Regions from separate parts of the Paraburkholderia sp. WS6 genome, predicted to be linked through region 1. Evidence: riboswitches for the same ligand, from Rfam matches in the RefSeq annotation. Region 1 holds a riboswitch; each other region holds the start of a gene.
What was found. Region 1 has a riboswitch for cobalamin ahead of M0D64_RS27550 (TonB-dependent receptor). Riboswitches for the same ligand answer to the same signal wherever they lie in the genome.
Positions count from the first base shown of each region.

Region 2: linked by a shared signal. The riboswitch ahead of cobG (precorrin-3B synthase) and the one ahead of M0D64_RS27550 (TonB-dependent receptor) in region 1 are both predicted to bind cobalamin.
Region 3: linked by a shared signal. The riboswitch ahead of cobA (uroporphyrinogen-III C-methyltransferase) and the one ahead of M0D64_RS27550 (TonB-dependent receptor) in region 1 are both predicted to bind cobalamin.

Region 1 is NZ_JALQCK010000026.1:86,469-96,394, reverse strand. It holds gene cobC (alpha-ribazole phosphatase) at 1-416, opposite strand, end outside; gene M0D64_RS27570 (adenosylcobinamide-GDP ribazoletransferase) at 401-1,177, opposite strand; gene cobT (nicotinate-nucleotide--dimethylbenzimidazole phosphoribosyltransferase) at 1,241-2,302, opposite strand; gene M0D64_RS27560 (ABC transporter ATP-binding protein) at 2,340-3,179, opposite strand; gene M0D64_RS27555 (iron ABC transporter permease) at 3,176-4,231, opposite strand; gene M0D64_RS27550 (TonB-dependent receptor) at 4,259-6,157, opposite strand; cobalamin riboswitch at 6,248-6,505, opposite strand; gene M0D64_RS27545 (hypothetical protein) at 6,713-7,069, shown strand; gene M0D64_RS27540 (cell division protein ZapA) at 7,066-7,377, shown strand; RNA gene ssrS (6S RNA) at 7,471-7,652, shown strand; gene M0D64_RS27530 (EVE domain-containing protein) at 7,744-8,202, shown strand; gene M0D64_RS27525 (SIMPL domain-containing protein) at 8,399-9,130, shown strand; gene lgt (prolipoprotein diacylglyceryl transferase) at 9,231-9,926, opposite strand, start outside.
Region 2 is NZ_JALQCK010000012.1:87,142-97,067, reverse strand. It holds gene M0D64_RS16780 (DNA repair exonuclease) at 21-1,163, shown strand; gene M0D64_RS16775 (AAA family ATPase) at 1,160-3,784, shown strand; gene cobJ (precorrin-3B C(17)-methyltransferase) at 3,858-5,660, opposite strand; gene M0D64_RS16765 (precorrin-2 C(20)-methyltransferase) at 5,648-6,379, opposite strand; gene M0D64_RS16760 (precorrin-8X methylmutase) at 6,380-7,006, opposite strand; gene cobG (precorrin-3B synthase) at 6,999-8,486, opposite strand; cobalamin riboswitch at 8,579-8,758, opposite strand; gene cbiE (precorrin-6y C5,15-methyltransferase (decarboxylating) subunit CbiE) at 8,843-9,926, shown strand, end outside.
Region 3 is NZ_JALQCK010000017.1:3,687-13,612, reverse strand. It holds gene M0D64_RS20710 (CHASE2 domain-containing protein) at 1-365, shown strand, start outside; gene M0D64_RS20705 (DUF4136 domain-containing protein) at 400-996, shown strand; gene bluB (5,6-dimethylbenzimidazole synthase) at 1,019-1,678, opposite strand; gene M0D64_RS20695 (cobyrinate a,c-diamide synthase) at 1,662-2,960, opposite strand; gene cobO (cob(I)yrinic acid a,c-diamide adenosyltransferase) at 2,964-3,566, opposite strand; gene M0D64_RS20685 (cobalamin biosynthesis protein) at 3,563-4,057, opposite strand; partial or broken gene cobA (uroporphyrinogen-III C-methyltransferase) at 4,097-4,813, opposite strand; cobalamin riboswitch at 5,037-5,265, opposite strand; cobalamin riboswitch at 5,345-5,618, shown strand; gene cobW (cobalamin biosynthesis protein CobW) at 5,802-6,902, shown strand; gene cobN (cobaltochelatase subunit CobN) at 6,909-9,926, shown strand, end outside.

The sequences.
Region 1 (9,926 bases):
TCGCGTGTCTGCGCAAACGCGTCGAACCACGCCCGCACCCGCGCGACGAATTGCGCGACGCTCTCGCCGCCATGCGCACGCGCGTGCTCGAAGTTAGCCGCCCAGGCGTCGAGCAACTCGCGATCGATTGCGTCCCAACGCTGCTCCTCCCAATCGCCGAAATTCATTTCCTTCAGACGATCGTCGTGACTGAGCGCGCAACCGAAATCGTTCGCCATGACCGCGGCCAGTGTCGCGCAACGCGTCAACGGGCTCGACATCAACACACGCGGCGGCGGTATCTGCAAGGCCGCCAGTTTCAACGCAAGCGCACTCGCCGATATCTCGACGTCTTCGGCGAGCGCCACGTCGCTGTGGCCGTAGCACACCCCTGAATCGAGCGCGACGGCAGGATGACGGATCAGGACGATATCCATGCGAGCCCCACGAGGTAGATGCTCAGTTCAAAGATCTGTTGCGCGAAGCCGAGGCAGTCGCCGGTGTAGCCACCGATGCGTCTGACGAAATAGCGGCCCAATGCAAAGCGCAGCGCCATCAGTATGGCGAGCGTCACGCCGGCGAAGCGCCAATTCGGCGAATCCAGCAAGTTTGGCCAGAGCAACAACGGCAGACCGAACACCGCTGCGCAGAGCAACGCGGGGCCGCTCAAGCGCTGCGCAACCGGTTTGGCTTTGCCTTCGGCGCGCACGTAGTCGAGTGTGGCCAGATAGCCGATGGCGAACACACGGCTCGCGGCATGCGCTGCAATCATCAGACTTGCGGCGCGCATCGGCGGCAACGCGGTGAGCGTTTGCCACTTCAGTGCTAGCGCGATCACGAGCGCGATGGCGCCGAAAGCACCGATGCGCGAATCATGCATGATGCGCAACGCGTCCTCGCGCGTATAGGCGCCACCGAACGCATCGACGCAATCGGCAAGTCCGTCCTCGTGAAATGCGCCGGTGACGAGAAGCGACACCGCCATCGACAGGAGCACCGCCACGCCCGCTGGAAAGACATGCAACGCCGCGAGATAAACCAGCGCGCTCAATCCGCCGACCAATAGACCGACGAGCGGGAAATAACGCGCCGCCGCATTCAGATAGTGCGGCTCATAGCCGACCCAGCGCGGCACCGGCACGCGCGTGAAATAGCCGAGTGCCGTGAAGAAATAGCGGAGTTCAGCGAGCGGATTCATGAGTGAGCCGGACGCACGCTTCTGAATGACTGCGCGTCGTACAACAGCGCTTCGTATAACGGATTACACATCGCGATTTGCGACACCGGCCGATTCGAAGCTGGCCATTTCGTTCACGAACGCTACCGCCGCGCGCAGCAGCGGCACCGCGAGTACCGCGCCGGTGCCTTCGCCGAGACGCATATCGAGCGAAAGCAATGGCAGCGCGCCGAAATGATCGAGCATGCGCCGATGCCCCGCCTCGTTCGATGCATGCGCGAACACACAATACTCGCGGACGTTCGGTGCGAACGCATCGGCCACCAGCAACGCAGAGGTCGCGATGAATCCGTCGACAAGGATCGTCATACGCGCTTGCGCGGCAGCGAGATATGCGCCCGTCATCATGGCGATTTCGAAGCCGCCGAAGGTGGCGAGCACCTTGAGCGGATCATTGGAAACGGCGTGATGCGCGAGCGCGGAGGCGAGTACGTTGCGCTTTTTTGCGAGCCCCGCGTTGTCGAGCCCCGTGCCACGTCCGACGCATTCGTCGATCGGCACGCCGCACAAGCGGCTCATCAGACACGCGGCCGACGACGTATTCGCAATGCCCATTTCGCCGAAACCGATCACATTGGTGCCGAGCGCCGCGTGATGCCGCACACGAGCCGCGCCCGCTTGCATCGCGGCAAGTGCCTGTTCGTGCGTCATGGCGGGTTCGTGCGCGAAGTTGCGCGTGCCGGCCGCAACCGGAATGTCGATGAGCCCCTCCGTCGACGGCAACGGCGTCGCAATGCCTGAGTTGACCACTTCGAGCTCGACGCCGGAGACGCGGCTCAAGGCATTGATCGCCGCGCCGCCCGTGAGAAAGTTAGCGACCATTTGCGCGGTCACCGCTTGCGGATACGGACTCACGCCTTCCTGCGCAATGCCGTGGTCACCGGCGAACACGATCATCGCCGGACGTTCGACCGTGGGGTGTGTCGTACGCTGGATCAGCCCCATCTGGCGCGCGAGCGTTTCCAGCCGCCCAAGACTGCCGGGCGGCTTGGTCTTGGTATCGATGATGTGTTGCAGTTCGGCACGCAGCGTTTGATCGAGCGGTTCGACTTCGGTCAATTCCGGCAAACCTGGCAAAGAAGTCATAGACGTTTCTAAAAGAGAGAGTGTTTTTATAAAGCGCTTAGCCTGCCGGCGTGTCATGCGCCGCAGGCGATTCGTGACGCGAGCGCGGCGCGGGAACAAGCGCCTCATGCTCGCCGTCGCGAATCAGAATCAACGGATAGCCGAACGCACGGCTCGTCAGCGAGGGCGTCAGCACATCGTGCACCGGTCCGGCATACGCGCCGCCGTTCCCGTCGAGCAGCAGCGCATGCGTCGCGAAGCGGCGCGCCAGGTTCAGGTCGTGGCACGAAAACATCACTGTACGCCGAGGTTCGCGCGTCCAGGCGGTCAGCGCTTCGAGACAGTCGATCTGGTGGTGCAGATCCAGATGCGAGAGCGGTTCGTCGAGCAGCAATAACGGCGCTTCCTGGCACAACACTCCTGCGAGAGCAACGCGTTGACGTTCGCCACCCGAAAGCGACAGCACGTCGCGCGCGGCGAATGCGGCGAGTCCCAAAACGTTCAGCGCGGCATGCGCGGCAGCACGATCGGCCTCACCCTCCCAACCCCAGCCGGTCAGATGCGGAAAACGGTTCAGCATCACGATGTCGAGCACACTCGCGCTAAAGGCGTCCGCAGCGCTTTGCGGCATCAGCGCGCGACGCTGCGCGAGCGGCAATGGCTGCCAGTCGGCGAGACGCACGCCGTCGAGTTCGACATGACCCGCCGACGGCTGCGCCAGACCGGCGAGCGTGGATAGCAAGGTCGTCTTGCCCGCGCCGTTGGGGCCCGCGACGCACCAGATCTCGCCTGCGTAGAATGTATGCGTGAACGCGTCGAGCAAGGTGCGCATGCCCGCACGCAAGGTCAGGCGTTGCGCGCTAAGCGCCGAATGCGGGGCGTTGTGTGCGTTCATCATCGGCGCCTGCGCAACAGCATCCACAGGAACACGGGCACGCCGACGATCGACGTGATCACGCCGACCGGCAATTGCGCCGGTGCGATCACAGTACGCGCAATCAGGTCCGCGCCCATCACCGCGACACCACCACCGAGCGCCGCTGCTGGCAGCAGCATGCGCTGATCGTTGCCGAACGCGAGCCGCAGCATATGCGGCACGACGAGCCCGACAAAACCGATCGTACCGGCCGTGGTCACAGCCGCGGCGGCCGCCAGCGACGCCACCAGATACACGCGCAAGCGCAGCGGCATCACAGCAACGCCGAGTGCCTGCGCGGCGGCGTCGCCCCGCGGCAGCACATTCAGGCGCGGCGCAGCGGGTACGATCGCCACCAGCACGATGACGAGCGCGGCGAGCGCCGTCCATGGCATCGCGCCGCCGTTCAGATCGCCGGTCAGCCAGAACAGCATGCCGCGCAGCCGATTGTCCGGCGCAAGGTTGAGCAACAGGGTAATGAGGGCGCCCCAGCCGGCCGCGATCACCGCGCCGGTCAGCAGCAAACGCGGCGACGTATCCTGCGGCTCGCCTCGCCACAACTCACGGCGTGCGAGGCCAAGCACCAGCAGGATCGACACGAAGGCGCCGGCGAACGCGCTGGCGTCGACGATCCACCACGCACAACCGGCGATCATCGCGACCAGCGCGAATGTCGCCGCGCCGCCGGAGACGCCTAATACGTAGGGTTCGGCCAACGGGTTGCGCAACAGCACTTGCAGCAGCGCACCGGCCAGCGCAAGCAACGCGCCGCACGCGAAGCCGGCCAGCGCGCGCGGCAAACGCAGCGTGCGCACGATCTCACCGGCAAGATCGCCGGACTCGACATGCGACGCGTGCGACGGCAGCAACGCCGCCAACACGCGCGCTGGCGCGAGCGACACGCTGCCCAACGCGAGCGACGCCATCAGCACAACCAGCGCGACTGCCGCGAGCACGAGCCAGATCGCGGCCGCGCGCTTCGCGCTCATCACGCGCAACGTGGTCGTGGACATCGGGCTCGAGCTACGGTTCATCGGCGCGTTCTCATGCAAATACGTTCGTCACTGCTGCTGCCAACCGACCGTGACATACGCACCGCGTCGCGGCGAGTTATATGAGTAGGCCGTTTCATAGTCCTTGTTCAACAGGTTCTGGATCTGCGCGGCGACATACCACGCCTTCGTGATGTTGTAGCGCGCCGACAGATTCACCACACCGTAGCCGCCCAGCATGCCGCTGCTATCTTCACGGGCGCCGCTGACGATCCACTCGCCGCCGACACGCCACCCGGCAATGCTGCGATTTACCGCCAGCGACGCGAAGCGCCTTGCACGCCGCACGAGATCGGTATCGCTATCGAGGTCGACGGCATTCTGCAGCGTTACCGACGCGCGCACGTCCGTCTTGCCCACATGGCCGCTCCACGATCCCTCAAGCCCCTGCACCTTCGCATGGCCGACGTTCTCGGCCAGATAGATGCCGGGCGTAACCTGCTCGTAGTCGATCAGATTCGAATAACGCGTCTGGAACACGCTAAGACGCATCACGCCAAGCGCGTTCGACGCGTACTGCAACGCTGCTTCGATCGAATGGCTGCGCTCCGGCTTGATCGACGGATTGCCGCTGATCGGATAGTACAGATCGTCGAAGCTCGGCGCGCGGAACGAATCCGAATAGCTTGCAGTCGCCTTCCAATGCTCAGTGATGTCAAAGCCGTAGCCGAGATAGTAACTGTTCGCCCCGCCGAAATCGGAATACTGATCGCGCCGCACGTTGGCCTGAATCTGATTGCGCCCAAAGCGCCCCGTGTAGCCGACAAAGCCCGAATCGACATGCCGGTCGGGAGCGGCGAACGTATCCGAGTCGAGACTCTGATCCAGATGCTCATAGCCGACCTGCAGTTTTTGCTGCGCGGCGAGCGCGAAATCGTTCTGCCACGTGTACTGGCGATTGTCGCTATCGAAGCGACCGTTGTAGATGCCGTTGGTATTCGCCACGCTGCGGTCGTCGCCTTCGGAAACGATGAAGTGCGTGGTCCACCAGTCGGTCAGTTTGCCGTTCGCGAACACCGACACCTGGCGCACTTTGCTGTAGAGGTTGTTCAGATCGGTCGGCACACCGTACGCGTTGTCGTAGCTGTTATTGCCGTTCGACTGGAAATAGGTGACGCCCGCGTCCCACTTGTCGCTGAACTTGTGACGCAGCGAAGCCGAGATGCTTTCGTTCAGATAGCCGTTCGCGTTCGGATTCGCGTTGGGTGCCTGTGACGGATTGAGCGACGAAAAACCGTCATCTTTCGAGCGCGCGAGCGAAATGCTGAAGGTGGTGTTGCCGTCTTTATCCAGCCCGCCGTTCACACCGGCTTGCTGCGTCTGCGTGTGATAGCTGCCATAGCCCACCGAAAAATTGAAACGCGGCGGATGGTCGCCGCCGTCTTTGGTGAACACCTGCACCACGCCGCCAATTGCGCCGGAGCCGTAAAGCGCGGACACGTTGCCATTCACCACTTCGACGTGATCGATCTGGTCGAGCGGAATCTGCGCGAGTTGCGGCGCGCCCAGGCTCACGGAGTCGACCCGTACGCCGTCGATCAGCAAAAGCGATTGCGTCGACGACGCGCCGCGCAGAAACAGACTCGTCGTGGAGCCCGGGCCACCGGTGCGCGAAATTTGCGCGCCGGGCGCGAGTTGCAGCAGACCGGGCAAATCGGTCGCGGTCGTATCGGCGATATCCTGCTGATCGAACAGCGTGGTCTGTGGGATCGCATCGGCGAGCGGTTGCGGCCCGCGCTCCGCGGTCACGACAACGGGCGACAACACCGCGGGTGACGAACCGGTCGCCCCCGTATCGGCAGAAGAAGAAGAAGAGGGCGACGAAGAAGAAGCAGCAGCTTGAGCATGCACGACGAGCGGCAGGCTCGCAACAGCGAGCAACGCCGCGCGAGCGATGGGGGACAGCATGGGATGACATTCCTGTGGATAGCGTGCGCGGCCCGCTTCCCCGCGGGCCGATGCGTAACGAGGCGCCCGCGTTGTTTTACGTTTGCGCGGGAACGAACCTCTCCCTCTGGCCGGTATCCGGGCTGGCGACACATCGATCCCGCCTTCCCACGCGTGACGCGCAGTGGCACACTCGCGTGTTCAGCTTCAAACACGCGATCAGGATCGACCTGCATGACGAATGCGGTCGCTTACCGTTGCGGGGGCAGCGCAGGTTAGCGCGTTCAGACGAGGCGCGCGCCCTGCTTCCCGTTTAACTGCGCACACTGTGGAAAAGCGTGCGCGAGCACCAAAGTGCGGCCAGTTTAGGAGCGGCCTTCAGGTCCGTCAAGAATGGTTAATCCGTGCGCAAACTGTTCTGTTAAGTGCAGGTTATTGTCCGATGCATGAGTTGTTTTTCATCATATGGTCGACAAAAGCCTGCACAAAGCGATGTTGTTACGTCTCGAAACGAGACAATTGTCGGAACGTGCGACATTCCGCGCTAAAATGCGATGTCTTTAGAGGACGCAGCAGATGCTCACCGAACTCGAAACACTTTCACAGAATATCGGCAAGCTGATCACGATCAGCCAACGCCACAATGAAGCGCGGCTCGCGCTCGAAGATCAGCTCGCCCAAACGCGCGCCGAAGCAGAGGCCACGCGCACGGAACTCGCGCTGATGCGCGAGGAGCGCGATGCACTGCAGGCGGAACGCGACGCGCTGTCGGCAAAGATCGACGATGCACAGGTGCGCCTCAATGCGATCCTCGAAAAACTGCCGCGGGCCCGCGCGCACAGCGAGCCGGACAATCAGCTCGATCTGCTCGAGGCCGCGCCGCATGAGGAAGAAGCGGAGAGCGACGTCACCCGCCATGGAGAAAATGCATGACCACCAAGCAGATCGAAGTATCGATTCTCGGCGTGCCCTATCGTCTCGCCTGCTCGCCGGAAACTGAAGGCGCGCTGCTTGAAGCGGTTGCACGCGTCGACGCCGAGATGTCGAAGATCCGCAATAGCAGCAACGTGCGCGGCACGGATCGCATTGCCGTCATGGCCGCGCTGTCGCTGGCATCGGAACTGCTTAAGCTGCAAAGCAGCGTGCGGCACGGAGAAGCATTTCCCGCTGAAGAAATCCGGCGTACAATGCACCAGATGAACGAGCAACTGGGTACTGTGATTCAGCAGTACAGCATGTAAAAGTATCTTGTAGCCGGTCCTGAGATCGGCTGCGGATTCAAACGAGGTGCATGAGCAAAGATTCATGCAAACGTTTTGAATTCAATCGGTTTGACTTCCCTGCCTGGTTCGCCAAGGTCATATATTCCTTGAACCAATGCCATGTGCACGGTTGTGGAAATTTGTAGCACGGGTGTGCGCGTCACTCTGTCTGATGTACCCGAAGTGCTGCTAACTGCGACCAATTCTGAACCCCCGGTTCAGGATGCCGGCCTAGCGGCTAAGGCGGGGACCTATTCAAACGGCATCGGACTTCGGTTCGGTGCCGTTTTTCTTTGGGCCTCGATTTTTCTTGCTGTATCAAACCTTTAACGTTCAATTCGATTCATGCGCTACTGGCTAATGAAGTCCGAACCGGACGAAGCAAGCATCGACCATCTTGCCCAGGCACCGCACCATACGTTGCCGTGGACTGGCGTGCGCAACTATCAGGCGCGCAACTTCATGCGCGACACGATGCAGGTCGGCGACGGTGTGCTGTTCTATCACTCGAGTTGTCCGGAGCCAGGTATTGCGGGGCTCGCGGAGGTATCGTCCACCGCGTATCCGGACCCCACTCAATTCGATAAGAAGAGCCCCTACTACGACCCGAAGTCGTCGCAGGAAACGCCGCGCTGGCTACTCGTCGATGTGGTGTTCAAGAAGAAGATCCCGTTGATTCCGCTTGCCGCGCTGCGCGAGCATGAGGAATTGAAGGACATGCGTGTGCTCGTCAAAGGCAACCGCCTGTCGATCACACCGGTGACCGAAGCTGAATGGCGCTTCATCACCAAACGTCTTGTTTAACGTTGCATACGCACATGTGACCCGTTGCGGCTTGTTTCACGCGCAAGTCTGTGCGCGGATGAAAGCAAACGTTGAGCAAACGTCAAATTAGGGAACCAAGCTCAGGTTACAAGCGCCTAACGGACTCGCAAACGTTGTGCCATCGCATGGCGTTCGCTCCAATCGTGCACAACCTGTTCAAGCAAGGAGTCCAAGAATGACGAAAAACACCGCACGTGCACTCGCTCTCGCTCTCGTATGCGCCGCCCCTGCCGCGTTCGCACTGACGCCGGCCATGGCCCGCGCGCAAGGCGTGACGCAGTATCAGCCCGTCGGCGTGCTGTCGCTGAATGCGCAAGCAAGCTCGGAAGTGCCGCAAGACGTCGTCGATATCACGCTGTTCTACGAGCAGGAAGCGAGCGATCCGTCCGCGCTCACCTCCACGCTGAACCAGCGCGCCGACGCAGCGCTGCAAAAAGCCAAGGGCGTGAACGGCGTAACAGCTCGCACCGGCTCCTTCTCTATCTACCCGTCCACCGATCGTGACGGCCGTATTTCCGCATGGCGCGGCCGTACTGAAGTTGTGCTCGAGTCGCACGACTTCGCCGCGGCGTCGAAACTCGCAGGCCAGATGGCATCGATCATGCAGGTCGGCAACGTGCAGTTCTCGCTGTCGCCTGAAGCGCAGCGTGCCGCGGAGCAGAAGCTCACCGGTGAAGCCATCAAGTCGTTCCGTGAGCAAGCCGCTTCTTCGGCGCAGGCGTTCGGCTACAACGGCTATTCGATTCGTGAAGTCAACGTCGGCCACAACGGCGTCATGCCCCGTCCGATGATGATGATGAGCGCACGTGCAATGGGTGCCGATGCTAAGGCATCCGCGCCGGTGCCGATCGAAGGCGGCACGTCGACGGTAACGGTCAATGTGTCGGGCTCGGTGCAGATGAAGTAACGCGTTTTTACGGCAGACGTCCTGCTGTAGAGAAAAAAGCCACGGCATGCCGTGGCTTTTTTTCATTGGCTACTCAGCTCACTACGATAAAACGTAGCGCTCAATTCGCGCCGACCGTCTGCGCCGGTTCACGCCGCGCACGGCGATAGGACCACACCAGTATCCCGATGCCCACGAGGATCATTGGCAGCGAGAGCCATTGGCCCATCGAGAGACCCATTGCCAAAAGCCCAAGGAAATCGTCCGGCTCACGCGCGAATTCCACCGTGAAACGCGCAAGGCCGTAGCCGATCAGGAACACCGCGGAAATCGCGCCCATCGGTTTCGGTTTGCGTGAGAAGAAGAACAGCACGAAGAACAGCGCCACGCCTTCCAGCGCGATCTCATACAACTCCGACGGATGACGCGGCAGCATGTGATATTGCGCGAATACGTCGTTCAGATGCCATTGCGCGGCCAGTTGCGGATGCGCGGTGAGCCACGCGGCATCATCGGGCGCGGCGCCTGGAAACAGCATCGCCCAGGGCGCTGACGGATCGGTCACGCGGCCCCACAACTCACCGTTGATAAAGTTGCCGAGGCGCCCTGCCGCGAGCCCGGTCGGCACCATTGGCGCGACGAAATCGGTGACCTGCAACCACGAGCGCTTGCGCTGATAGGCGAACAGCACCATCGCCAGCGTCACGCCGAGGAAGCCACCGTGAAACGACATGCCGCCTTCCCACACCTTGAAGATGTCGAGTGGATGCGCGAAGTAAAAGCTCGCCTTGTAGAACAGCACGTAGCCGAGCCGGCC
Region 2 (9,926 bases), on a different contig from region 1:
TTGAACGGAATGGAGGCACAGTGATCAGGTTTCTGCACACCGCGGACTGGCAGATAGGTACGCAATTCGGCCAGTTCGAGCCGGACGAAGCCGCGCACCTCGCGGAAGCGCGCTTCGAGACAGTGCGCCGGATCGCTGAGGAAGCGGCGGCGCGCAAGGTTGACGCCGTGCTGGTCGCCGGCGACGTATTCGACCTGCAGACCGTCTCGGACACGGTGATTCGCCGCTTGTTCGGCGCGCTGCAAGCGTTTTCCGGGCCGTGGATCATGCTGCCGGGCAATCACGATGCCGCATTGGTCGAGAGCGTGTGGGCCCGTGCGCAGCGGCTGAACTGTGTTGCGCCGAACGTGCGGCTGGTGCTCGAACCCGGCGTGGTGACGCTCGACGCCTGCCAGTGCGCGTTGCTTTGCGCGCCGCTCACGCAACGCATCACTTACGACGACACGACGGGTTTCTTCGACACGACGGAGACGCCGCCCGGCTATCACCGTATCGGACTCGCGCATGGCAGCGTGAGTGGGATTCTGCAGGAGGGCATCGATTCGTCGAACCCGATCGCCCCGACGCGTGCCGCGAGCGCGCGTCTGGACTATCTCGCGCTCGGCGACTGGCACGGTCATTTGCGCGTCGACGAACGCACCTGGTATGCCGGCACGCACGAGCAGGACCGTTTCCGCGCCAACGATCCGGGCTTCATGCTCGACGTCACGCTGACCGAGCCTGGCGCCGTGCCGTCCGTTGAAGCGGTGCGGGTCGGTAAATATCAATGGCATCGTTGGGAAGAGGCGATCTCCGTGTCGACCGACGTCGATTCGCTCAAGCTGCGCCTCAGCGCGTTAGGCAGTCACGACGTGCTGCGGGTCACCGTAAGCGGTTCGACCGCGCTGGCCGAGGCCGAAGCCATTCACGTCGCGGTGGAAGAGACCCGCGCGCGGGTGCGTGCACTACGCGTCGATCTGAGTGGTCTGCAGGTGCTGCCCACCGCCGACGATCTCGCCGAACTCGGCGCGCAAAGCGGCTACCTCGCGAAGGTGGTGGCGCGTCTGCGAGGCTTGCAGGAGGACCCGCAGTCCGACCCGCAACAGGTCAAGCGCGCGGCGGAGGCGTTATTGCTTCTGGCGCGTTTTCAACGTGAACTGCCGCGCGAAGCGAGGTCCGCATGAAGCTGGAAAGCATCGCGATTCAGGAGTTCAAGCAGTTCACCGGACGGCTCGTCATCGACGATCTGCAGCCCGGACTCAATCTGTTCACCGGCCCGAACGAGGCTGGCAAGAGCACGATCGCCGAAGCCGTGCGGGCGGTGTTCCTCGAGCGCTACAAGGCTTCGCATCTGAAAGACCTGCTGCCGTGGGGCAAGGCGAGCGGGCAGCCGTCGGTTGAAGTGGCGTTCGACATGGACGGCACGGCCTGCAGGCTGTCGAAGCAGTTCGTCACCCGGCAGCGCTGCGAATTGAAGATCGGTCAAGCGGTGTTCGGCGAAGACGAAGCCGAAGACAAGCTCGCCGCGCTGCTCGGTTTTTCGCGGGCCGCGCGTGGGCCGCTGAAGGCGGAAAACGCCGGTGTCCCCGGTTTGTTGTGGGTGCAACAAGGCGGTACGCAGGAGGTGCGCGATTCCACGGGACATGCGGCGCAGTATCTGCGCGATGCGTTGTCGCAACTGTCGGGTGGTCATGAATCGGCGGGTGAGGATGCGCTGATCGCGGCGGTGCAGCGCGAGCTCCGGCAACTGCTCACGGCGCGTACGCAGAAGTCCACCGGCCCATTGGCCGAGGCCGAACAGGCGTTGGCGGCGCTGATCGAAGAGCGTGACGAACTGGAGCAGCAGCGCCAGCAGTTCGACGAGAACATCGTCCGGCTTGCCACGCAGCAGGAAGCCTTCGACGACGCGCAACGCAAGCGCCCCTGGGAGCTTCATGAGCAGAAGGCCGTGCAGGCGCAACAGCGCGCCGACGCCGCGGCCGAACTCGAACGCAGTCTTCAGGGGCTCTCCCAGTCGCTGCAATTGAAGGACGCAGAGTTGGCGCTTTCGTTGCAGCAGGAACAGGCGGCCACTGAACTCGAAGCAGCCGTTGCACGCGAGCGGCAGCAACTCGACGCCGCACGAGCCAATGTCTCGGCAGTTCAGAACGAACATGCGCAGGCTCAGGCGCGCGTGGCGAAATTTGAGCAGGCGGCTACCGATGCCAACCGCGCGTACGAACTGGCGAACGCCGCGGTAACCGCGGGCGATTTGCGCAGTCAGATCGCTCTGCACCGCACCGAGAGCGAGCGGCTCGAAGCCTCGATCGCGGCCGCCGGCAAGGCGAACGAGGCCGTGCTGGAGGCGACGCGCGCAGCGGCGGCGCTCGAAATCGACGGGGCGCAATTGAAGCGGCTCCGGTCGCTCGATGCGGAATTGACCGTGCTGCGCGCGCGCACCGAAGCGGCGATGACGCGCATCGAATACCGGTTGAATGGCGCGATCACCGTCGGCGATGCAGAGGTAAACGGCGAGGGCGTGCTGCGGCTCGACGAGGAAAAACTGATCGGTCTTGGCGAACTCGGCGAATTGCGGGTGATTCCGGGCGTTTCCGATCTGTCTGCGCGGTTGTCCGAGTTGGCGTCGCTCGAAGCCCAGCATGCGCAGTTGTTGCAGACGCTGGGCGTGGCGTCGCTGGGTGAGGCCGAGGCCAGGCACGAGCAGTGGAAGACGCTGGTCGCGCAGCAGAAAAGCCAGGCGAAGATTCTTGAGGTGCATGCGCCGCAGGGTATCGACGCGCTGCGGGCTGCGTTGGCTTCGGCGGATGCGCGATTGCAATCGGCTAACGGACGGCTTGCGGCCTTGCCCGATGTCTCCGCCGCGCCACCGCTCGACGAGGCTCGCCGCAACGCCGACATCGCACGTGATGCGCTGGACGCCGCCCGAAAAGTATTGGCGCAAGCGGCGGAAAAGCGGTCGACCGCTACGGCCACGACGGAATCGCTCGCCGCGCAACTCCAGCGTAAGGAGGCGCAACTGGGCGACGAGGCGTTCTGCCGCAACCGCGCGCTGTGGCAGACGAAAATCGTCGAGCAGCGTGTGCAGGTCGAGGCGCTGAAGAAACAGCTTGAAGGACGTGAGCGTGAGTTGGAAGCTGCGCGTCTCGACGATCCGGCGGCTGAAGCGAAGCGCTATCGGGCGTCGGCAGAACTTGCGCGCAACGAGCAGCACGAACGGCAACTGCGGATCGCGCAGTTGCGCAGTCAGCTCGAGACGGTTGGCGCGTCTGGGCTCGGGGAGCGTCTCGCTACAGTAAATGCTTCAGTCGAACAGGCCACGCGCCGCAAGGAAGAACTCAGCTTGCGGGCGAGCGCTTTGAGTCTGCTCGACGAAGTGCTTGTCGACGAACGTGATGCGGCGGTGGCGCAACTGCGCGCGCCGTTGACCGAGCGGCTCGGGCACTATCTGAAGCGGATTTTCCCGCAGTCGACGATTGCGCTCGGCGACGATCTGAGCCCGGCGACGCTGGATCGCTATGGTCGCGCGGATACGCTCGATGCGTTGAGCTTCGGTACACGGGAGCAACTCGGTATTCTGACGCGGCTGGCGTATGCGGATCTATTGAAGGCGTCGGGCCGCCCCACCTTGCTCATGCTCGACGACGCAGCCGTGCATACCGATGCGACGCGACGCGATGCGATCAAGCGCGCGCTGATCGACGCGGCGACGCGGCATCAGATTCTGGTGTTCACGTGCCATCCGGAACTCTGGGATGATCTGGGCGTCAGGCAGCGGGCGATTGAGGATTTGAAGGTGGCGGCATAGGGCATCGCGCGGGCGGATGGGGTGCAAATGGAGGCAATGGTGAGGGGGATGGGGCGAAAATAACCCACTGTGCTCACTCATACCACCGCGGCGTGTAAACCCATTCCCCGCCATCGACACCGTTAGCAAACGCGCGTGTCGTCGATGACCCCACGATCACCATCGTGCGCATATCCACATCGGACGAGCGCAGTTCACCGAGCGTGATCGTGCGCAGCGTGCTGCCCGGTCTGCCGATATCGCGGCCGAGCACGACTTTCGTCGCCGCAGCGCGATATTCCCGCACGATGTCCAGCGCTTTATCCAACTGCCACGGCCGTGCGCGAGAGATCGGGTTATAGAACGCCATCACCAGATCCGCTTCGGCCGCATGCCGAAGGCGCTTTTCGATGATGGTCCACGGTTTCAGATTGTCGGATAACGACAGCATGCAGAAGTCATGGCCTAACGGCGCGCCGGCTTGCGCCGCAGTTGCCATGGCAGCGGACACTCCCGGCACGATGGCGAGTTGGACCGAGCGCCAGTCAGCGTTCGTCGAAGCGCCTTCTTCGAGCGCTTCAAGCACCGCTGCCGCCATCGCAAACACGCCGGGATCGCCCGACGACACCATCACCACTGACCGTCCAGTGCTCGCGAGTTCGAACGCATGGCGCGCCCGCTGCATCTCTTCGCGATTGTCCGTGCCGTGTACGCGTTGGTCGGCACGCAAGGGGCCGGCCATTTTCACGTATGTTTCGTAGCCGAGAATATCGGTGGCTTCGTTCAGCGCCGTTCGTGCGGCGGGCACCATCAGATCGGCGCTGCCGGGGCCGAGGCCGATCACGGTCAAGCGGCCGCGCGTACGGCCAATCGTGTCCGGGTCGATTGCCAACGCGGCCAACGCGAGTGCAACCCCTGCGTCCGCGTCGTCATGCAAGGTTTGATAAGGGACGCGCAGCGCGGCATGCAGCAAATTGCTCGGCGGCTCGCCGTCCTCCGGGCCCGCCTGGGCAAAACGCAGCGGCACGTTCAGGCTCGCCGCGGCATCGACCAGCGCCGGGTTTGCCATGTGTTCGGAAGGAACCAGCAATGCCGCGAGCGAGAGTGGTGCAAGACCGTGCGCGCCCAATGCCTCGTGTACTAGCGCGGCGATTCGCGCGCCGGAAGCCGTCTGCGAATCAGCACCGGAATTTGTGCCGAGATCTGTATCCGTATTGGAATGCGCACCAACACCAGCACCAGCACCCGGAACCGTCACTGCCGCCACCACACTCCGCGGATGAATCACCAACTCATCATCCCGCCCATCCCACGCACGTGGCGTCACGCGGATCGCGAGACGTGCGGATTCAGAGCGAGGCAATTGCGCGTCATCGAGCCACGGCGCTTCACCCTCGATGCGCGTGCTTTCACCCGCCAGCAGATCAGACACGAAGCGCTTGCCTTGCGCTATATCGGCAAGCGCATAGCCCTCAGGCGGATTGAGCACACACGTTCCAAAGCGCAGTTCGCCACTCGTTGTAATCGCAGGCGACACGTTCAACGCAGCCGCAATCTCGCGAGCCATCACGTTGACTCCCGCAAGTCCACCGAGCAAGGGCACGACCGCACTCCCATCTTCTGCAACGGCCAGCACCGGCGGCTCGACGCCCTTATTCGACAACAAGGGCGCGACGCAACGAATCACGATCCCGGCGGCGCACAACGCGATGATCGGCGTACCGCGCGCATACAGATCACACAGATGCGTGCGGAGTTCCGTGTATGAGACGTCAGCCTCGACTCGGCCCTGCAAGGCATGCACCTGGCAACCGGCATACAACATCTGGATACGCCGTGCGGTCTCCAGCGCGCCCGCACCGAGAATCACGATCGCGGGCGGCGTCAACCTTGCCATTTTTCCCCCGGCACCACGAGCAGCGAAAAATACGGCGAGGCCATCGGGTCGACTTCGTCAAGCGGCACGATGCGCTGATTGCCCATGGTCGCGCGTTCGACATAAAGCGCACGATGCGCGAGTCCCAGTTCGCCGAGCACGCGCCGCACCTTATCGAAATTGCGGCCGAGTTTCATGATGACGGCAGCGTCGGCATCGGCGAGACGCCGCCGCAGTTCGTCTTCAGGCAACACGCCGGAGAGCACCGACAAACTCTGATTGCGATACACCAGCGGCGAGCCGAGTACCGCTGCACCGCCGAGCATCGAGCACACGCCGGGCACGACTTCGGCTTCGAAACGCGCCGCGAGGCGGTCGTGCAAATACATGTACGAGCCGTAGAAAAACGGATCGCCCTCGCAAATCACCGCTACGTCGCGGCCCGCGTCGAGATGGCCGGCGACGACCTCCGCAGCGGTGTCATAGAAGTCGGCGATGATCACTTCATACGAAAGCGGCGGTTCGAGCGCTTCGGTCGTGACGGGATAAACGAGCGGCAGATGCTGTTGAGCGTCATGCAGATGCGCCTCGATGATGCTGAAGGCGTTGCCCTTCTTACCCTTTGCGACGAAATACGCGACCACGGGCGCCGCTTTCAGCAAGCGCAGCGCTTTCAGTGTGATGAGCTCAGGGTCGCCGGGGCCCACGCCCAGTCCGAATAAACGTCCTTGCACCGTCATTTACTCGACCTCCGTCGCCAGTGCGTTCACGGCAGCGGCGGCCATCGCGCTGCCGCCGCGTCGGCCGTGAACCACGACGTAGGGCACGCCGCGACTGTCTTCGGCAAGCATCGCTTTCGATTCGGCCGCGCCGACAAAACCGACCGGAAAACCTAGGATCAGTGCGGGTTTTGCTGCGCCGGCATCGAGCATATCGAGCAAGTGAAAGAGGGCGGTCGGCGCATTGCCGATCACGACGACGCTGCCGGCCAGCCGCGCCCGCCACAATTCGAGCGCAGCCGCCGAGCGCGTATTGCCGAGTTCGCGTGCGAGTGCGGGCACGTCCTGATGCGTCAGCGTGCAGATCACGTCGTTGTTCGCGGGCAGGCGTGCGCGCGTGATGCCTTGCGCCACCATGCCGGCATCGCACAGAATCGGCGCGCCTTGCGCCAGTGCCGTACGGCCCGCGGTGCCTGCGCCTTCGGAAAACTGAAGATCTTCAACGACGTCGACCATGCCGCAGGCGTGGATCACGCGCACCGCGAGTTTCTCGAGGTCGGCGGGGATGCGCGACAGGTCGGCCTCCGCACGTATCGTCGCGAAGGATTGGCGATAGATCTCCTGACCGTCGCGAATGTAATCAAGCATCTGAGGGGCTCCGGGCCGGGTGTGCCAATGGGTCGAGCATGTCGGCGGCCTGTTCGATCGTGAGTTGGTGCGCGACGCGCGAGCCGAAACCCGGCTGGCCGTCGCGTCGATAAAGGTCGTAGATGCCGGGCTCCGCAGCCAGCAGCGTGTACGGCGCGCAATGTGCGGCAGCGCATGAGCGCGGACAGCCGCTCAGATGGACGTCGATGCCATCGGGTAAGCGATCTGCTAGCCGTAACGCATCGGCTTTGGTGTCGGCGAGGCTTTTTGCACAGCCTGTGGAACCGGCGCAGGCGATCAGACGTGTCATAGGCTGCGCAGGATCGCATGCGAGGCCTAGCGCGTTCATTTCAGCGAGCACGGTGGGTGCGGCATCGGCTGCGATATCGGGTAGTAACACGCTTTGCCAGGGCGTCATGCGCAGCGTGCCGTTGCCTTGCTGTTGCGAGAGCGTGGCGAGGCCGCGCAAGGTCGTGGCGTCGAGGCGTCCGAGCGGCGGTTGGCCGCCTACGTGCAGCATTCCCACGACTCGCTGTGCGTGCGCGCCGAGTCGCAACGTGGCATCGGCGGGCGTGGGGCGTAGCCAGTTTGCAAGCGATGTGTCGCGTGACAGTGGGAAATCGACGTACGTTTGAGCGTGCTGCAATAGCGCGTCGACGGGATGCGTGGCGAGCAGGTGACGCATGCGCGTGGCATCTGGGGCGGCCAGATCGAGGAACGTATGCAGCAGCGCGCGGACGAGGTCTGTGACTTGCGCGGGCAGCACTGCGGCGAGAGCGCCTGCGTAATTCGGATGAGGATGGTCAACGGCGCTATGCGAGCCGGTACGCGCGATATGCGGGAAGGCATTCGCATCCGCGTCCGCCACGGCAGGCGGACAACCCGCCAATCCGAACACAAATCGCACACCGTCTTCGGCCTGCATGGCTGCCAGCCAAACATCATGCGGATGATCCAGCCTGGCAAGGCGCTCACCACCATCGAGCAGTAGCGCGAATTTCGGCGATAGCGCCGCGAAACGCGCTTCGGATTGCAGCAATGTGAGCATTTCGATGCAAAGCGGCCTCGTATCGAACAGCGCAAATGGATCACGCCCCGCAGCCGGGCTCACCATCACGTTACGCACATCGTCCGCCGAGCTCGCGAGCAGCAAGTTGTCAGCATCCACCGCACCGGTCGCCCGAATCGGCCCAAGCCCCGCATCGACCAGCGCCGCGATCAACGCCGCTTCATGCCCGCTTCGCACGCCACGCACCTGCAGATTCGCGCGATTGGTCAGCTCGACCACACCGGCCGCATGCCGCTCGCTGACGTCGGCGATCACCGCGGCCTGCGCCGCGCTCAACTCACCGCCGGGCAATTTGATCCGGCAAATCCCCCCATCGCGCGCCGCGACGATGCGCAGCAGCCCCGGGCACGCCGAGGGCCGCAGCGCGAGGGCCGCATCGGGCAAAGCAGTGGAGGGCGAAGCTTGATTCAAGACGGACACCGGGTTGAGCGTCGCGCGACGGCCCGAGCAAGCCGCAAAGCGGCGATTGCTACGGCATCGGTACACCCCGCCCGATGTAGGCTGGCACGAACAGTCTGGCCGGCAGGTCTCCTGGCTGGCAGGTCATGGTCCGCCGCGGCCTTCCCGGTCGAACCAGTGGCGCGGAGCGCAGGCGGACTCGCTGCATACAGTTGCGGGGGCAGCCACAGCAACACTGTGTTCCCTCTTCGGCCCCGAAGGGCACCGGCGGCTGTATTATGCCTTTTTTCGAACAGCACAACGAGGCTGGACGCTTTGATCGGCGTGGCACAGCGCATTATTTGAAGATACAGAAAGAGGATGGATGCATGCCGGCATGGCTGACCGTGGTGGGCATAGGCGATGACGGCTTCGCCGGCTTGGGGAGGCCCGCGCGGCGTGCTTTGCTGGAAGCGTCGGTGGTTTATGGCGGCGAACGTCATCTGGCGATGCTGCCCGCGCGCCTCGCCGCGCGCCGCGCGGCATGGCCCAGGCCGTTCGATCTCGCGCCTTTGCTGGCCGAGCGCACGGGGTCGGTGTGCGTGCTGGCGAGTGGGGATCCGATGCTGTTCGGCGTCGGCGCGACCCTCGCGCGGCAGTTGCCGGCAGGCGAGTTGCGGGTGCTGCCGGCGCCGTCGTCGTTGTCGCTGGCGGCCGCGCGGCTTGGCTGGCCGTTGCAGGACGTCGCCACGGTTTCGCTGGTGGGAAGGCCATTGCCGGCGCTGAATGCTCATTTGCACGACGGCGCGCGCGTCTTCGTGCTGAGTGCCGACGGGCGCACGCCCGCCGCGCTGGCCGAACTGCTGAATGCGCGTGGGTTCGGCGCGACCCGGATGACCGTGCTGGAACATTTGGGCGGCAATCTGGAGCGGTGTATCGATGGCCGTGCGGACCAGTGGTCTGCGGGCGAAGTGGCAGCGTTGAACCTGATCGCACTCGAATGCCGTGCAACGGAGGGTGCTCCGCGTCTGCCGTTGACCGTCGGCTTGCCCGACGACGCCTTTCGCCACGACGGTCAGTTGACCAAGCGCGACGTCCGCGCGATCACGCTGGCACGCCTCGCGCCGACGCCCGGCGAATTGCTTTGGGACGTGGGCGCGGGCAGCGGCTCGATCGGCATCGAATGGATGCGCGCGCACCCGACCTGCCGCGCGATTGCGATCGAAGGGCACGCGGAGCGGCAGCGGTTCATCGAACACAATCGCGATGCGCTGGGCGTGCCGGGTTTGCAACTGGTGGCCGGCCGCGCGCCTGATGCGTTGGAGGGATTGGCTGTGCCCGATGCCGTGTTCATCGGCGGTGGGGTGACGGTGCCGGGCGTGCTCGACGCGTGCTGGGCGCGTCTGCGCGACGGCGGGCGTCTGGTCGCCAATGCCGTGACCTTGCAAGGCGAGGCCGCGCTGGCAGCGTGGC
Region 3 (9,926 bases), on a different contig from region 1:
CGCCGGATACGCGGATCACGTGCAGCCTGACGAGCCTCGGCGGTCCCAGTGCCCCGCGCGAGCTTGCGCAGATGGCCGCGCCTGGCGTGGCAAAACGTGTATCGTGCACGATTCGCGACGAAGGCTATGGGATTCCCGAGGAGCAGCAGGCGGGCCTGTTCGAGCGCTTCCGGCGCTTTCACGAGACGGAGCGGCCGGAAGTGGGCGGTGCCGGATTGGGCATGGCATTCGTCAAGACCGTCGTGACGCGCCATGGCGGCGATGTCGAGGTGGTCAGCGCGCCGGGCAAGGGGACCGCGTTTACGATTTCCCTGCCGGCACTCGACGAAGCGCAAGCCGACGTACCCACAATGCCACGCTCATGACTATGAACACTCATCTTATCGAAGCGAGAAGCCGGTGAAAGCGATATTGATCTGTGCTGTGCTGGCCGCGGCGAGTCTGACTGGATGCGCCGGTTTGAACGCCGACGTGCACACGGCGAATCCCTCGGCCGTGCTACAGGGCGAGCGCACCTATACGATTGCGCGCATGCCGTCGCAGGATGCCAGCGCGGATCATCCGCAATTTGAAACGATGCTGCGCGATGAGCTGGCGAAGAACGGCTTCACCGATTCGGCGGGCAAGTCCGCGCACTATTTGCTGTCGATTGCGTATGACACGCGGCCGGCCGCAATCGGCGTGGGCGCGAAGGACTGCACGCCAGGCGTGTGCGAACGCTCGCCCGAACCGCCGTTTTCGCTATTCGGCGGACGCGCTTATCAGCACGCGCTGACACTGCGGTTTTTCGAGCAGTCGAGCGGACAGGAAGTCTACAAGGTGAGTGCGGCCAGCAGCGATCGAGATGCCGACCCGCTGCATGCGATGCCTGTGCTCGTGAAAAGCGCGCTGGCAAAATTTCCGTTCGATGCGCCGCCTGACTGGCGCGTGAAACTGCGGGCCGATCAGGCGGGCGGCGTGCCGGATGTGGTTTCGGTCAAGCCTCTTCAGCCGTAGCAGTCAGAGGTCTGCGCCCGCGTTATTCCGGCGCTTTGTCGTCTGCCGGCCAGCGATTTTCGAACACGCAATCGGCGAGCGGCATGCGGCTCGCCCAGCGTTCGGTTTCCAGCATCGGCTCGCTGTAGAACTGATCGACGTGGCCGAGACACAGGATCGCCACCGGCCGTGCGCCCTCGGGCATATGCAGCAGCGTACGCACCGTGTCGACGTCGAATAGCGACACCCAGCCCATTCCCAGACCTTCCGCCCGTGCGGCCAGCCACATGTTCTGGATCGCGCACGCCACGGAAGCCAGGTCCATTTCCGGCAAGGTGCGGCGTCCGAAGATGTGACGCTCGCGGCCGTCCATCAGCGCCATCACCAGCAGTTCGCCGCATTCCAGCATGCCTTCCACTTTCAGCTTCATGAACTCTTCGCGACGCTTGCCGAGTGCGTCGGCGGTGGCGAGGCGTTCGCTTTCGACGCTCGCGTGCAGCGCCGTGCGCAAAGCCGGGTCGGTAATGCGCGCGATGCGCCATGGCTGCATGAAGCCGACGCTCGGCGCATGATGCGCCGCATCGAGCAGGCGTTGCAGCACGGCAGGGTCAACCGGGTCGCGCACGAAATGGCGCATGTCGCGCCGCTCGTAAATCGCGCGGTAGACGGCTTCGCGTTCGGAATCGTTAAAAGGCTTCGCCATGGAACAGGGCGGCCGTGAAGGCCGGGTTGGAGGGCCAATAAGCATGCATATAGGTTGCCACGATCGAGCCGGCGCGGAATACGGCCTCGCCGGGGGCATCGTTATTTGGCCGGGTGGCTGAACGCAGCGGCGTGAGCGGCGTCGTCAGCTTTGAGTAGTGAAATGTGTGGCCGGTCATTGAACCGTGCAGGCTGTCGATCTGTTGCATGCCGAGCGCGGTGAAGCGCGTTTGCATTGTTGCATGGCCGGGCAGCAGGCCGAGCATCGGCGTTGTGGTGCCGTCCGTGTCGGTCAACTGTTCAAGCAGGTAGAGCATACCGCCGCATTCGGCGACGACCGGTTTGCCTGCTGCAGCATGCGCGAGAATCGTTGCGGCACTGCGCAGATTGCGGGCGAGCAATTCCGCATGCAGTTCGGGATAGCCGCCTGGCAGGTACAGGGCGTCGGCATGCTCCGGCAGCGCTTCATCGGCGAGCGGTGAGAAATAATCGATGTGCGCGCCGAGTGTCGCCAACAGCGTGACGTTGGCTGGATAGATGAACGAGAACGCGGCATCGCGCGCAATGGCGATGCGCTTGCCTTCCAGAAGGCGCGGCGGTGCTTCTTCTATAGGCGTGCCGAATTCGACCGGCGGCGGCAATTCGGCCAGCGCGGTTTGCGCGAGTGCATCGGCGGCGCGATCCAGACGTGTGTCAAGATCGTCGATCTCCGCCGCCTGATGCAAGCCGAGATGGCGGTCGGGCAGCTCGATCTCGTCGTTGCCGCTGATGTGCCCGCACCAGCGCAGGTCCGGCGGCAAAGCCTCTTCAAGCATTTGCGCGTGCCTTGGCGAACCGACGCGATTGGCGAGCACGCCGTAAAACGGTACCTCCGGCCTGAATTGCGCAAGGCCGAAAGCGACCGCGCCGAAGGTCTGCGCCATGGCTTTCGCCGAAATCACCGCGAGTACCGGCACGCCGAACGTGGTTGCCAGATCGGCGCTGCTCGGTGTGCCGTCGAACAGACCCATCACGCCTTCGATCAGAATCAGATCCGCTTCGGCGGCCGCCTGCGCGAGCAGATTGCGACAGGCCGACTCGCCCACCATCCACAGATCGAGCGACAGGACTGGCGCCCCGCTGGCACGCGCCAGGATCATCGGGTCGAGAAAGTCGGGGCCCGTTTTGAATACGCGCACGCGTCGCCCCTGCCGCCGATGGTAGCGAGCCAGACCCGCGGTAATCGTGGTCTTGCCTTGGCCCGACGCGGGCGCGCTAATGAACAGGGCGGGGCACGCGGACATCGCTCAGAACTCCACGCCGCGCTGCGCTTTCACGCCTTGCTCGCGATACGGGTGCTTGACGATGCGCATTTCGGTGACGAGGTCGGCGGCTTCGATCAGCGCGTCCGGCGCGTGACGGCCGGTCACCACCACGTGCAGCATCTCCGCACGCGCGTTCAGTACCGACAGTACTTCGTCGAGCGGCAGGTATTCGTACTTCAGCACCGTGTTCAGTTCGTCGAGGATCACCATCTGATAGTCGCCGCTTTCGATCATGCGGCGTGCTTCGTTCCACCCTTTGCGCGCGGTGGCGATGTCGGCGTCGCGATTCTGCGTGTTCCAGGTGTAGCCGTCGCCCATCGTGACGAAGTCGCAATTGGCGATTGCGCCGAGGAAGTCGCGCTCCGACGTATGCAGCGCACCCTTGATGAATTGCACGACGCCGAGGCGCATGCCGTGCCCAAGCACGCGCACGGCCATGCCGAACGCTGCGGTGGTTTTGCCTTTGCCGGTGCCGGTATTGACGATCAGCAGACCTTTTTCGACGGTGGCGCTGGCCTGCTTTTTCTCATGGCCCTCGCGCCGGCGTTCGGTCATGCGCTGATGGGATTCGGGATCGGTCTTCATGGAAGGTCCTGTTCTTGAGTGTCGTCGTTTGTCTGTTCGCAGGCGCGGCGGGCGGTGGTCGATGCTATCGCGACTGTGACGCCGGCATGTACGGTTTTGCGCACGAGTAGCCGTGCGTTGGGGGTATCGGCTGCAAACGAGGCAATTGGGGTAATTGAGCCAATTGAGGCATGGGCTGCACCAGATTCGGCCGCCGCAGCGAGCAAGGCGCACGGCTCACAGACGCCGTCTATGCCGAGATGCTCGCGTGCGGCCGCCGACGGATCGTCCACGGAGATCGCCGCAATTTGCTCGCGGCTGAACAGCTTCAGCGGCAGCGCATGACGTGCGCAGAATTCGAGTAAGCCGGCTTCCTGGGCTTTGACGTCGACCGAGGCGATCGTGCTGATTTCATCGAATGGATGCGAGCCGAGCGTGGCACGTACAGCCGTTTCGATTTCCTCGGCGGAGCTGTGCAAACGACAACCGATACCGACGGTTAGCGTTTTCATTGCGTGTCCTCGGGGTTCGCTGCCAACATTCACCGCATGCCGCGCCAACGCCAGCGACGCCACACCGCCGATCACCACGATCGCCGGCGAGCCGAGCCCGGCGCGCGAGACCGTATCCGCGAACTCGCCGAGCCGCGCGAGCGCATGCCGTTGCTCGGGGCGCGTAGCCGATTCGATCGCCGCGCACGGCGTATCGGCGCTCATCCCGGCCGCGAGCAACGCGTCGACGATTTCGTTCAGCCGCCGCATGCCCATGTAAATCACCAGCGTCATCCGCGTGGCGACGAGCGCGGCCCAGTCCGGCTCGCCGCTGCCGGCGCCGTGTCCGGTGACGAACACCACACCTTGCGCGTGATCGCGATGCGTCACAGGAATGCCGATTGCCGCGGGCGCCGCAATCCCGGCGGTGATGCCGTTGATCACGTCCACGCTAATGCCCGCGGCATGTAGCGCCTGCTGTTCTTCTCCGCCGCGGCCGAACACGAACGGATCACCACCTTTCAAACGGGCGACGCTGCGTCCCGCCTGCAGATGCTCGAGCATCTGCGCGACGATGCCGGCCTGCGGCGTCGACGGATGCCCGCCACGTTTGCCGACGTACACGACCAGCGCGTCGGCGCGCGCGAACTGCAGCACGTCGGGGTTCACCAGATCGTCGACCAGGACCACATCGGCTTGCGCCAACGCGCGCGTTGCCTTGAGCGTCATCAGTTCGACATCGCCGGGGCCGGCGCCGATCAGCCAGGCGCGGCTCATTGCGGCGTGCATGGCGTGCGCCATGTCGTGATAAACGGAAACGGATGAGGCTCGATGAGGCCGGAGGCGACGGAAATTGAGGTCATGCGGTGCTACGGATTACGCGCGACGAATAACGCTGCTCGCCGCGTTTCTCACAGGGAAACGCCAACGGCCGCGCCACGTCGTGCTTCAGCGCCTTCACATCCGTCCCTCGCGGATTCCGGCGGCCGGCAGCGTGACGTTCGCTGCCTCCGCGTCTGGCCGGTATCCGGGCTGGCGGCCTCATGCGTTTTGCCTTCCCGTCCGGATTCGTCGGACAGTGGCATCAAAAACGCATGCGCGATGCGAAAGCACCGCAGGTCGCTTACCGTTGCGGGGACAGCACAGGTTGAGCGCAGCGAGCGCGGCCTGTTTCCCGTTTAACTGCACATGCGAACGCATATGCGGGCACCAAACGCGCGCATACGATAGCACACGGCGGGCCGCGCCGGCACTGTGGAAAGGCCTTGCCGCAGCCCGCGTTTCCTTGACGGCACGGGGCGCTCGGCCTACACTCGCACGCACTTTGGTGCTCGCGTGCGCGCTCGTGCGCATGCAGTTAAACGGGAAACAGGGTGCCCACCTGCAATGGACCGGGTCAACCTGTGCTGCCCCCGCAACGGTAAGCGAAAAGCGGTGCGTTCAAGAGCGCCGCGGAGCCGGCTTCGATGTCCACGCGCAAGGCCGCGTCGGCATATAACCACTGGGCGAGAAACCACTCGTCCGGGAAGGGGAAGCGGCGCTTTCGTCAGCCCGGATACCGGCCAGACTACGAAGAACGACCATCGCGGGGATGCGGTGGCGCGTTCATGACCTCATTCTCGTTTTCTGTTTTTCGGTTGCCTCGGCAACGCCGTTGTTCGTCCCCGTGTCTGGTTAATGTCGTGGTTTGGGGCATGTGCCCCGTTTGCCCAACCTGTACACAATGCCCCGGCGTGCACGAGCAACTCCTACGGATAGACCTCAGATGCAAACTCAAATGCGCAAGATCCCCGTCACCATCGTCACGGGCTTTCTCGGCAGCGGCAAGACCACGCTGCTGCGGCACATTCTTCAGCATGCGGGCGGCAAGCGCATCGCGGTGATCGTCAACGAGTTCGGCGAACTCGGCATCGACGGGGAAATCCTCAAGGGTTGCGGCATCGGTTGTGATGAAAACGGTGTTGAGGCTGAAGGGCAACTGTATGAACTCGCGAACGGCTGCCTGTGCTGCACCGTGCAGGAAGAGTTTTTCCCGGTGATGGAAAAGCTGGTGGAGCGCCGCGAGCAGATCGATCATGTATTGATCGAGACGTCCGGCCTCGCATTGCCGAAGCCGCTGGTCCAGGCGTTCAACTGGCCGCAGATCAAGAATAGCTTTACCGTCGACGCGGTCGTCACCGTGGTTGACGGCCCGGCGGCGGCGAGCGGCCAGTTCGCCGACAACCCGGTCGCCGTGGATGCGCAACGCAAGGCCGATCCGAATCTCGATCACGAATCGCCGTTGCACGAATTGTTCGAAGACCAATTGTCGGCGGCCGATCTGGTGATTCTGAACAAAACGGATCTGCTCGACGACGCGCAGCAGGCTTCTGTCGAGGCCATCATCCGCGAAGAAATTCCGCCGCAAGTGAAGATCGTGCGCGCGCAGATGGGTCAACTCGACCTGCATACGCTGCTGGGCCTCGAAGCGGCGTCGGAAGAAACGATCCATCTGCGCCACGACCATCACGGTTCGGCCGAAGACGCCGATCACCACCACGACGAGTTCGATTCGGTGGTGGTGCACGCGAATGTTTCGTCGCGCGACGCCGTGATCGCCGCGTTGCAAGGGCTCGTCGAAACGAACACGATTTACCGCGTCAAGGGTTTCGCAGCCTTGCCGGGCGCGGCGATGCGACTGGTGATCCAGGGCGTGGGCCGTCGTTTCGATAGTTACTTCGACCGGCGCTGGCAAGCGGGTGAAACCTGCGAAGGGCAGCAAAGCCGCTTTGTGCTGATCGGCGAAGACCTTGACCAGGCAGCGTTGCAAAAGGCATTCGACGCCGCGTTGGGCGCTGTGGCGAGCGCCCAGCCGCAACAGGCGTAATCGCTCATGCATCTGCTGCGCACTACGCCGGGCGGTTTTGTCGACGATACACAGGGCGTGATCCGGATCGATCAACGGCCCGCCGATATCGTGGTGCTCAGCTCCGCGGATACCACGCTGTCGTTGCTCGCGAGCGTGTTTCCTCGTCTGGGCGCGGGTTTTCCGAGCGTGCGGCTTGCGAACGTCACGTATTTGCGGCAACCGGCTTCGGTCGATTTCTATGTCGAAGACGTGTTGCAGCATGCGCGTGTCGTGGTGGTCGATCATCTCGGCGGCGAGGCGTACTGGCCGTATGGCATCGAACAGGTGGTCGCTCTCGCCGAGCGCAAGCAGCAGACGCTCGCGATGTTCTCCGGCGATCTGCAGGAAGACCCGAATCTGCTCGCGCGCAGCACCGCCGACGCCGATCTGTGTCATCAGCTTTGGCGCTATCTGCGTGAAGGCGGCCCGCAGAATGCCGAGGCGTTCCTGCGCTTTCTCGCGTACCGCGCGCTTGGCTGGGGGCGCGAGCCTGCGCTGCCGCGCGCGTTGCCTGCCGCGACGCTCTACCATCCCGAACGCGACACGCCGACCATTGCCGACTGGCAAGCGCGCTGGCGGGAGGGCGCGCCGGTCGCCGCGATTCTGTTCTACAAGGCGCATCTGCAAGCGGCCAACACGGCCGTGTTCGACGCCCTGATCGATGCGCTCGAAGCACAAGGACTGAATCCGCTGCCGATCGCGATTACCTCGCTTAAAGATGCGATGAGCCGCGACGTCGTACAGCAGTTGTGCGCGCAACATGATGTCGCGCTGGTGCTGAATACAACCGCATTCGCCGCGTCCGCTATCGATGACCCCGAGCCGCTTGCGCTCGCTGGCGACGCACCGGTAATGCAGGTGATCCTGAGCGGCGGTAATCGTGAAGATTGGGTCAAGGACAATCAGGGCCTCAACTCGCGCGATATCGCCATGCATATTGCGCTGCCGGAAGTGGACGGCCGCATCATCACGCGGGCGATCAGCTTCAAGGGCCTCGCCTATCGTTGTCCGCATACCGAAGTCGACGTGGTCCGCTACCAACCGGACCTCGAACGCGTCGGCTTTCTGGCCGAATTGAGCCGCCGCTGGTGCCGTCTGCGCACGCTCGATAACGCGGACAAGAAACTTGCGCTGATCCTCGCCAACTATCCGATGAGCGAAGGGCGCATCGGCAATGGCGTGGGGCTCGATACGCCGGCCTCGGTGGTCGGCATTCTGTCCATGTTGCGCGATGAGGGATATCGCGTGGCCGAGCTGCCCGCCGACGGCGACGCGCTGTTGAAGAAGCTGACCGAAGGCGTCACCAACGACCCGGTCGTGCGTGACTTGCGGCCTGCGTTGCAAAGCCTCGCGCTCGGCGAATATCTTGTGTACTTCAATGCGTTGCCCGCCGAAGCTCGCAATGCGCTGAACGCGCGTTGGGGCTCACCCGAGCAGGATCCGACACTGCGGCGCGGCCGTTTCATGATCGCGGGCTGGCGTTGCGGGCAGGTGTTCGTCGGGATTCAACCGTCGCGTTCGCGCGAGCAGGGTGATTACGCGAGCTATCACGACGCTGAACTCGTGCCGCCGCATGCGTATCTGGCGTTCTATTTCTGGCTGCGTCATCAGTTCGGCATCGACGCGGTCGTGCATGTCGGCAAGCACGGCAATCTCGAATGGCTGCCCGGCAAGAGCGTCGCGTTGAGCGATGCCTGCTGGCCCGATCTGATTCTCGGTCCGATGCCGCATCTGTATCCGTTCATCGTCAACGATCCGGGCGAGGGCAGTCAGGCGAAGCGTCGCGCGCAGGCCGTCATCATCGATCACCTGATGCCGCCGCTCACGCGCGCCGAAAGTTACGGGCCGTTGCAGGACCTCGAGCGCCAGGTCGACGAATACTATGAAGCACTGATGGTCGACCCGCGCCGCTCGAAGCTGTTGAGGCGCACCATTCTCGCGACCATCGTCGAGCATAAGCTGCATGACGAGTTGAGTCTTGCGGAGCCGAACGGTCAGGACGATGAAGATGCGCTGCTGACGCGCGTCGATGCGTGGCTGTGCGAGTTGAAGGAGGCGCAGATTCGCGACGGCTTGCATACGTTCGGGCAGTCGCCTGAGGGTGTGCAGCGGCGCGATACGTTGCTGGCGCTGGGGCGCTTTCCGGTCGGCGATGGCCAGGGCGGCAAGGCTGGTTTGATCGACGCGTTGGCGCGCGATCTGCTGATGGATCATCTGTTCGATCCGTTGTCGGTGGACTGGGCTGCGGCGTGGGACGGTCCACGTCCTGAGGTATTGCAGCGGGTGAGCGATGCGCCCTGGCGGCATTGTGGCGATACACGCGAGCGTCTGGAACTGCTGGCGGCTGAGATGTTGCGTGAAGTGTGCGGCCATGAAACGTCTGATGCGGCGCCCGCAAGCGGAACTTTGCCGCAAGCCGAACGTGTGATCGAACGTCTGCGCAACGACGTATTGCCGCGGCTCGACGCTTGCGGTCCGCAGGAAATGCTGAACCTGAAGCGCGGCCTTGAGGGGCGTTTCGTGCCGCCGGGGCCGAGCGGTTCGCCGTCGCGCGGACGACCCGACGTGCTGCCTACCGGCCGCAATTTCTATTCGGTCGATACGCGCGCAGTGCCGACGCAAGCGGCATGGTCGCTCGGTTTGAAATCCGCGCAGCAGTTGATTGAACGGCATTTGCAGGAGAAGGGCGACTATCCGCGCGCGATCGGCCTCTCGGTATGGGGCACCGCGACCATGCGCACCGGTGGCGACGATATCGCCCAGGCACTCGCTTTACTCGGCGTGCGGCCGAAGTGGGCTCCAGGCAGCCATCGCGTGACCGATTTCGAAATCATGCCGATCGAGGCCTTCGACCGGCCGCGTATCGACGTCACGTTGCGCGTATCCGGCTTTTTCCGCGATGCCTTCGCGAACGTGATGCATCTGTTCGACGCCGCCGTGCAGGCCGTGGCCGAACTCGACGAGCCCGAAAACCTGAACCCGATCCGCGCGCGCGTGCTGCGC